One region of the Peribacillus sp. NPDC097284 genome, then DNA from elsewhere that is predicted to be linked to it. Evidence: riboswitches for the same ligand, from Rfam matches in the RefSeq annotation. Region 1 holds a riboswitch; the other holds the start of a gene.
The links. Region 1 has a riboswitch for lysine ahead of ACIQXU_RS13560 (amino acid permease). Riboswitches for the same ligand answer to the same signal wherever they lie in the genome.
Positions count from the first base shown of each region.

Region 2: linked by a shared signal. The riboswitch ahead of ACIQXU_RS02450 (aspartate kinase) and the one ahead of ACIQXU_RS13560 (amino acid permease) in region 1 are both predicted to bind lysine.

Region 1 is NZ_JBIWCZ010000006.1:171,073-175,892, reverse strand. It holds gene ACIQXU_RS13565 (glycoside hydrolase family 13 protein) at 1-397, shown strand, start outside; gene ACIQXU_RS13560 (amino acid permease) at 445-1,896, opposite strand; lysine riboswitch at 1,994-2,176, opposite strand; gene ACIQXU_RS13555 (LacI family DNA-binding transcriptional regulator) at 2,407-3,369, opposite strand; gene ACIQXU_RS13550 (hypothetical protein) at 3,611-3,910, opposite strand; gene ACIQXU_RS13545 (helix-turn-helix transcriptional regulator) at 3,910-4,113, opposite strand; gene ACIQXU_RS13540 (metal ABC transporter solute-binding protein, Zn/Mn family) at 4,381-4,820, shown strand, end outside.
Region 2 is NZ_JBIWCZ010000001.1:476,815-481,634, forward strand. It holds gene ACIQXU_RS02445 (DUF3899 domain-containing protein) at 1-318, shown strand, start outside; gene ACIQXU_RS02450 (aspartate kinase) at 426-1,658, opposite strand; lysine riboswitch at 1,746-1,923, opposite strand; gene uvrC (excinuclease ABC subunit UvrC) at 1,985-3,757, opposite strand; gene trxA (thioredoxin) at 3,857-4,171, opposite strand; gene ACIQXU_RS02465 (electron transfer flavoprotein subunit alpha/FixB family protein) at 4,379-4,820, opposite strand, start outside.

The sequences.
Region 1 (4,820 bases):
GAATGCGGGATTCACGACAGGAACTCCATGGATCGGCGTGAATGCCAACTACCCGGAAATCAATGCAGAGAAGGCCTATAATGATCATCAATCCATTTTTCATTTTTATAAAAAGCTCATTCAATTACGTAAACAACATGACATTATCGTATATGGTCGTTTTGATTTACTTTGTCCGGATGATGAACAGATTTTTGCCTATACGAGGACGCTAGGTGAGGAAAAGGTGCTTGTGCTATGCAACTTTAAGGGACAAGAAGCGACTTTGACGATACCGACGGCGTTACATTCATTAAAGGCTACCCTGTTGATCGGCAATTATGAGCAGGAGGAAAGCGACACGGTCTCCAGTGAACCGTTGCGTCCATATGAATGCCGTGTCTACCTTTTGAAATAAGAAAAGACCTGAACTTCTCTGTTGAAGAGAGATTCAGGTCCTTTTTTTTATTTCACTTTTAGATCACATTCCTCAAGGGGAATGATTTTGGATTTATGTTTAATTTTATATCCGAGCCAGAGAACGAAGAACAAAAGAAGACCAATGTAGGAAACAAACATGGAGTTCCAATCAATTCCGTCTGTGCTGAAAGCTTGATAGCCTTGTCCAAGGATGATGAAGAGGCAAAGGACAAGCGCAAAAACCGGACCGAACGGAAAGGTTCTTGAACGGTATGGGAGGTCATTTAAATCCAGACCTTGAGCGATATAAGCTTTTCGGAATCGATAGTGGGCAAGGGCAATCCCGACCCATGTGACGAAACCAGCCATGCCGGAAGCGTTCAGTAACCAAATATACACGACTCCATCCCCGAAGAAGGAAGCCAAGAAAGCAAGACATCCGACTAAAGAAGTCACGATAAGAGCATTTACAGGTACGCCTCTTTTATCAAGCTTGCCAAGGAACTTCGGTGCTTTTCCGTCACGTGCTAAATCCCATAGCATACGGGTTGAGGCATACATGCCAGAGTTACCAGCTGAAAGTACGGATGTTAAAATGACTGCGTTCATGACAGCAGCGGCAAAGGCAAGGCCTGCGCGTTCAAAAACAAGCGTAAATGGACTGACGGCAACATCTTCACTTAGTAAACGTGCATCCGTGAAAGGAATGATCATTCCTATGACAAAGATTGCTAGGATATAGAATAAGATAATGCGCCAAAAAACGGATTTGATCGCCCTAGGGATGTTTTTCTCAGGATCTTCACTTTCTCCAGCGGTTACTCCAAGCAATTCCGTTCCTTGGAAGGAGAAGCCAGCTGCCATGAAGACTCCTAGAATGGTAAAGAAGCCTCCATTAAATGGCCCATCACCCATGGTGAAATTAGAAAAACCAATCGGATCATTTCCGCCCATGATGCCAAAAATGATTAAAAAACCAGTAATTAAGAAGATAATGACGGTCACGATTTTAATCATTGCAAACCAATATTCGGCTTCGCCAAAGCCCTTAACGGACATATAGTTAATTAAGAACATGATGAGTAATGCAACGGCACTCCAAATGAATGATGGAGTATCCGGGAACCAAAATTTCATGATCAGGACAACGGCCGCCAATTCAGCTGCTATCGTGATGGCCCAGTTATACCAATAATTCCACCCAATCGCAAAACCGAAAGAGGGATCGACGAATTTGGATGCATAAACGCGGAACGAACCGGCAACTGGCATATAAGCAGCCATCTCGGCAAGGCTTGTCATTAAATAAAAAACCATGGCGCCAATTACCGCATAAGCAACTAATGCACCACCGGGGCCAGCCGTATGAATGGCACCACCACTCGCTAAAAATAGTCCGGTGCCGATTGTTCCACCTAGAGATATCATCATAAGGTGCCTAGCTTTCAGACTCCTTTTCAGTTCAGTAGGATTTGAATTTTGTTGTTGATTTTTCAATTGATGTTACACTCCTTTTTATGGGAAGGGGACGGAATATAAAAAAAACAGCAGTCGAAAAAGATCGACGGCTGTATATAGATACCCGTTTAATCCTTCCGAAGATAGCTCCCCACGTTTTATGAAAACGTGACAGTGATGTTCCTGTTCGAAAACATCGCCAGCCTAGAAATACAAGGAATATTTCTACACTTCGGCAACTTATCCTTTCAAACGGAGTCGTCAACTTTCCTGAATCTCGTCCGTGTTACTTTTATAAGCCGCAGCCTCTAACTCATCGGTAAATGAGGAAGTATTCAATTCGTACTGTTAATAACGCGAATTTTAAATGGTGACATACAGTTTGTGAGTCACTGAATGAAATTTGCTATATTAAAATTATAAAATATTCCTCTAGAGAGCGCAATGTTTATTTTTCAAGTATCTTTTTCCCTAATTAGACATGAATCAAACCATTTAGTGTTCAAATAGATAATATAGGTGAATAATAAAAACAAATAATTCTGATTATTATACACTTTTTCGCGTTATAAGGCTGAAACCTAGCTTTACATGTTTGATCGTGGCAGGATCCTCAAAAAGGTCAACAGCCATTCTCCCAATCGAATCCAAGGGTAGGGATATAGTCGAGATGTCCAGCATTTCGCTAATACTATCGTTATTGAAACCAAGGATGGCGACGTCTTCAGGTATCTTAACTCCCGCTTTTTGAGCGGAAATGATGAAGCCAGCTGCCGTATCATCGTTCGTTATAATGATGGCCTCTGGCTTATCCTGCATGGCGACCCATTCTTGAAAGGCCCTTTCTCCGTCTTTGATATAGTAACTGCCTTCAAACAGCCATTCCTCTTTACTTATAAAATGATGTTTTTTCATGCTATCTTCAAACGCCTTTATCCGAAGTGAACTATTCCTGCTCTTTTTTCGCCCAAGGCTGTAGCCTATTTTCTTATATCCCTTGTTTACCAAGTAGTCGAGGGCTGAGGAAAAGGCGGCATAATGGTCGATGCTGATCGAAGAAAATTCTGACTGCGATGTATCTTCACATAAGATAATCGGACCGTAGACATGATACTCCAAGAGCACTTTCATTTCTGAGATTCTAGAACAGACGATGATGCCATCGAGTTGCTTCATTTGTAACATTTTCAGTGCTTGGATTTCTTTCTCTCTTTCATATTGTGTTTGGAAGATGACAATATGGTAACCAAGGACATTTGCTTGTTTATTAATTCCCTGGATGATTGCTCCGTAATAGGGGTGATTGGTGTATGGAATGATGACGCCAATCAGATGAGTCTTGCCTTTCGTAAGATGGATGGCGTTGATATTTCTCGTATAGTTCAATTGCTCGATGGCCTTTAGTACACTCTTTCTCTTTTCCTCACTTACATAAGGATGGTTATTCATCACGCGAGATACGGTCGTAATCGATACACCTGCATATTCAGCGATTTTTTTTATGTTCGTCATTAGATCACCATTTTTCGTTTTTTACAGTCTACCCTATGAAACCCATTTCAGAGCAAGAGAACGAAAGCATAAAGGGGAAATGCCTTCATGCTGGGACTTGTTCTGGTATGGGTTTCATCCTTTAAGATTAATAAAAGTCTTGAAGGAGGGATGAAGATGTTAACGACTTTGCTTTGTTTGATCGTGCTTTGCGGGATTGAGTTGGGGTTAGCTTATCTAGCAGTAAAATCACAAAAATGATTTAAAGCTTTGCTTCATAATAAAAAACGGAAATCGCCCATGACCCGAGATGAAGAAGTAAGAGAATACCTAGAACAGGGGCAACAGAGAGTTTTACGCCAAAAAATAATAAGAAGAAAAAGATATAGATCCCAAAAAGGGTGAAAAACCAGCTGGTTGCCCGTGCTTTAGTTCGGATGAGGTCAAATCGTTCATCCAATCCCCGTCGCTTGGCAGCGGCACGGCGACCTCCCCTTAATCCAGCCAGCCCTCCGATGATGCCAAGGGTACTTCCTAAAAAAGCCCACCAGTTAAAATCCATTACATTTCCTCCTCCTCAAATAGAAATATATCCTCAATGGTCAAATCGAACACTTTTGCCAGTTTGTAAGCAAGCTTGATGGATGGATCGAATCTTCCGGATTCTATAGAAATAATCGTCTGCCGGGATACGCCCGTTAGTTCGGATAGCTTTTCTTGTGTAAGTTGATGAGACTTGCGCATATCCCGTAATTTGTTTTTCAACCCCTCAGGCTCCTTTCTTTAATGTAAAGCTCACTGTACGTAAAGTATACTTTACAAAAGTTGTTTTGTATATATTTTCCTGCATTAAATTTCTTCAGTCCAACATTTAAAAATTTGCACTTTTTACGAATAATTGTGTATAGTATAAAATAAGTTGTATAGAGGAAACATTCTAGCGCGTAGGACAAAATATAACGGATTTTTTTTGGCCTAAATCTTGCCCTTGGTAAACTTTTTTATATAGGGCTATAAAATGGAGGGGAATACATGAAGTTTTTGAAATGGGTTGGAAGCTTGCTTATGGCAGTGGTCATGATATCAGGATGTAGCAATGAACCATCGAATCACGTTCAAGGAAAGCTGAATGTAGTAGCTACGACGGGGATGATTGGGGACTTGGTCGAGAATATCGGCGGTGAACATGTGAAGGTCACAAGTTTAATGGGGCCGGGAGTCGACCCCCACCTATATAAGGCAACGCAGGGGGACGTGAAAACACTTGATTCAGCTGACATGATTTTTTATAACGGTGTGCACCTTGAAGGGAAAATGACGGATATCTTTGAAATGATGAGTAAGGAGAAACCGACGATTGCGGTGACGAAAGACTTTACGGGGGATCAGCTTCATAAGGTCAGTGAAACGGAACATGACCCGCATGTCTGGTTTGATGTAAAGCTTTGGATGGTGGCAGCGGAAGCCGTGAA
Region 2 (4,820 bases), on a different contig from region 1:
ATCGTGCTATCCATTTTGTTATCCCTTATATTCCATCAAGATCTCTCTCTATTGAATTTTATTAATATGACCTTTTACATCAGTGGAGGACTGATTCTTCTAGCATTGGTTACTTTCGTCGTCCAACGAGGATTTTTCGACGTAGTCTTTTATAGTTTCCGGAGAGTATTCCAAATACAAAATCAGCATGTAGGGGAGGAAAAAGAAGACATCCCTAAACTTTCCGATATCATCTCCCTTTCCTCTTCCTTTTCCCTGGTCTTAGGCCTTATCATGTTGTGTATCATGCTACTCTCTCTAGCCGTCTATTATCTTTAATCTTAATCTTTCCATAGAGTCCGGGCACCGAAAAAGGGCAACCTTTTTTTAGGTGCCCTTTTTCTTTATAAAAGCATTAGGTACATCTTTTCATCAGTTTTAATCAATCAGGCAAGGACTTTGGCGTGCTGTCCAAGTTTGAATGCCTCGTGTAGCGCTTCGACCGCTTTGACCATTTCCTTTTCGTTTACGACGGTAGAAACTTTGATTTCCGAAGTGCTGACCATTTTCACTTGGATCCCTGTATTCGCCATGACTTCAAACATCTCTGCGGCCACTCCGGGATTGGAAACCATTCCTGAACCTACGATAGAGACTTTAGCCAACTCGCCTTCCGTTTCTATACCATCAAATTCCAACTGGCTTTTATTGTTTTCAAGAACCATTAAAGCTGCTTTTGTATCTTCGCTTTTAATAGAGAAAGAGAGATTGGTCGTATCTTCTGATGTCATGCTCTGGATGATGATATCTACATTTATGTGATTTTTCGCCAGTGTCGTGAAAATCGTGGATAATACACCAAGTGATCGAGGCAAGCCGTTCACTGTAACTCTTGTGATGCTATCCTCAAAAGCAATACCCCGTACAATTAAATTCTCTTCCATATTCGCTTCCTCCTCAATGATGGTCCCAGATTCTTTTTCTAAGCTTGAACGGACTTCAAGCGAGATTTGATAGTTTTTTGCATATTCAACGGCCCGTGGGTGCAGGACCCCAGCCCCTAAATGGGCCAGCTCCAACATTTCGTCATAAGATACGGATGTTAATTTCCTGGCGTTTTTTATGTAGCGTGGATCTGTTGTGAAAACACCGGTTACATCGGTATAAATGTCGCATCGGTTTGCGTGTAGTGCTGCGGCTATGGCAACCGCCGTTGTATCGGAACCGCCCCGACCCAATGTCGTGATTTCCCCATGTTCATCCATTCCTTGAAAACCGGCAACGATGACGATCTTTTTTGCTTGCAACTGCGCTTGAATTCTGGAAGCATCGAAATTTAAAATTCGCGCATTTCCGTGAACGGACTCTGTCTGCATCCCAGCCTGCCAGCCCGTAAAGGATACGGCTTCATGCCCCTTTTCCACCAATGCCATCGTTAACAAGGCAATCGTAACTTGTTCCCCGGTCGTCAATAACATATCCATTTCCCTCTTACTTGGGGATGCGGAAATATCTCTCGCCATGGAAACCAATTCATCCGTTGTCTTCCCCATTGCCGAAACAACGACAACGACGTCATTACCTTTTTCAGCTTCCTCGATTACACGATTAGCGACATGTTTGATTTTCTCGACACTCCCTACAGAAGTACCGCCAAATTTTTGTACAATCAGTGCCATTCTCATGCACCCTCTCTATCTTTTTTGGCAATAAAAAAAGCAATGAGAATATCTCATTGCTGTGGTTACGTATCCGTTCAGTAATCACAGTGAAATAGCTCTCCAAGGTATCAACCCTGACAATCTGCCATCTTTTAAATGGTCAGACCAGAAAAACAAGGTATGAGTCTTGTTTTCCTTCGGCGTCATTCCCTTTCAAAACCCTTCATTGAAGCTCATACTTCTCTAGGTTTTTACTATTGAATTCCGCACCTCTATCAGCACTTTAAATTGTCTTGTTTAAAAATCCCTTTTAAGCATAGCATAGGAAAAAGACACTCGCAAGGTCATTCTTGTAATTTTCTAAAGATTCCATCCGCTACATTTTTAGGCATTCCCGCTTCGATTATCTGTTCAACTGAGGCCTCTTTCATTTTTTTCAATGACCCGAAATGCCGTAACAGCTGCTTTCTTCTTTTCTCACCTACACCTGGAATATCATCCAGAAGTGAATGAATGGCATTTTTCCCACGAAGCTGGCGATGGAAGGTAATCGCGAACCGATGCACTTCATCTTGGATTCTTTGTAGCAAGTAAAATTCCTGACTTCGCGAATCAAGTGGAATCAGTTCGAGCGGATTTCCAATCATCAATTGGGATGTCCTGTGTTTTTCATCCTTAATAAGGCCAGAAAGCGGAATATCCAGACCGAGTTCATTTTCCAAAATGTCCCGAACGGCCTCCACATGTCCTTTCCCTCCATCGATTATGATCAAGTCAGGAAGTGGAAGGCCATCTTTTAAAACGCGTGAATATCTTCTTCGGACAACTTCACGCATCGATTCGTAATCATCAGGCCCTTTCACCGTTTTAATTTTATACTTTCGATACTCCCGCTTTTCCGGTTTGCCATCAATGAAAACGACCAAAGCGGATACAGGATCACTTCCTTGAATATTCGAGTTATCAAAAGCCTCGATACGATGTGGAGTGTAGATGCCTAACTTATCCCCTAAATTCTCCACTGCCTTGATCGTTCTTTCTTCATCCCGTTCAATTAATGAGAACTTCTCTTGAAGGGCGATGGAGGCGTTTTTATTTGCCAATTGCAGCATATCCTTTTTCGCGCCCCTTTTCGGATGAAGCGTTTTTACACCAAGCAAGCTCTCCGCCAGCTCGGCATCAACAGACTCCGGCAACAATATCTCTTTTGGCTTAAAGTGATTGGCCTTTTCATAAAACTGTCCGAGATACGTAAGAAGCTCCTGTTCCGGTTCATCGTAGACCGGAAAGAGCGAAACATCTCTTTCAATCAGTTTCCCTTGTCGCACAAAAAATACTTGTACGCACATCCACCCTTTATCATAGGCAAAACCGAATACGTCCCTGTCAATGAAATCAGTCGTCATCATTTTCTGTTTTTCCATTGTAATCTCGATGTGGGCAATTTTATCCCGATATTCCTTCGCCCGTTCAAAATCGAGCATTTCAGAGGCTTCAAGCATTTTTTCCGTGAGTTCTTTCTTTATCTCGGTATGACCGCCATTTAAAAATCGGTTAATATCATCGACGATTTGCTTATATTCCCGTTCCTCTACATCATAAACGCAAGGGGCCAAGCACTGGCCAAGGTGGTAATATAGGCAGACACGGTCTGGAAGCGTATTACATTTCCTTAATGGATAGATCCGATCCAGAAGTTTTTTCGTTTCATTGGCCGCAAAAGCATTGGGATAAGGACCAAAGTATTTCCCTTTATCTTTTTTGACTTTTCTCGTGATGATCAAACGCGGGTGTTTTTCAGCCGTCAACTTGATGAATGGGTAGGTCTTGTCATCCTTCAACATGACGTTATATTTTGGATCGTGTTTTTTGATTAAATTCAGTTCTAAAATAAGCGCCTCGATATTGGAGGAGGTAACGATATACTCGAAATCCTCGATTTCATTTACGAGCCTGAATGTTTTCCCATCATGTGAGCCCGTGAAATATGAGCGGACGCGGTTTTTCAATACTTTCGCCTTGCCAACATAAATGATCGTTCCCTGACGATCCTTCATTAAATAACAACCAGGCTGATCAGGGAGAAGGGCAAGTTTATTCTTTATCCGTTGATTCATGCATTCAGCCTCCTGTTCTCCCATTCTACAATCAATTATATATCAAGATACAAAAAAAAGCTTCAAGTCCGTAGACCTGAAGCTCTTCCTTCATTCAAATTAAGCGTGTTTAGCAAGAAGTTCAGCAAGAGCTTCCTTCGGTTGGAATCCAACCACTTTATCCACAACTTCACCGTCTTTAAGAACGATTAAAGTAGGGATGCTCATAACGCCGAATTTTCCAGCTGTTTCTTGGTTTTCATCAACGTCCACTTTTACGATTTTTGCTTTGTCGCCAATTTCTTCATCTAACTCGTGAAGAACAGGAGCGATCATTTTGCATGGTCCACACCATGGAGCCCAAAAGTCTACAAGAACGACACCTTCATTAGTATCTGCTGTGAATGTTTGATCAGTTGAATTTACGATAGCCATATATTTTATCCTCCTAAAATGTACTCAAATAACTAAAGACAGTATAACATTGTAACAGGAACAGATGCTATTATTTTGCTTCAATGGTAGCATGTCCATAAACAGAGAAAAAATACTGCCTAGAACCTAATAGATTGTCATAAAAAGAAAAGGCGCTTGCCAGTTCATTCCCTGACAGACGCCTTTTCTTTTATATCAACTTACAAATCAAGCATTCACCTTTAACTTTTTGAATTCTTCCGTTAACAATGGGATAACTTCGAATAAGTCCCCGACGATTCCGTAATCGGCCACATTGAAAATATTGGCTTCAGGATCTTTATTGATGGCTACGATGATTTTGGAGTTGGACATCCCTGCTAAATGCTGGATGGCTCCGGAAATTCCGCAGGCAATATAAAGGTCAGGCGTAACAACTTTACCCGTTTGTCCGATTTGTAAAGAGTAATCGCAATAATCAGCATCACACGCACCACGAGAGGCTCCGACTGCTCCCCCAAGAACTTCAGCAAGCTCTTTCAAAGGTTCGAAACCATCTTCACTTTTCACACCTCGCCCACCGGCGATGACCACTTTCGCTTCTGAAAGGTCGACCCCTTCACTTGCCTTTCTTACTACATCCTTGATAATTGTACGTAAATCTTTAATA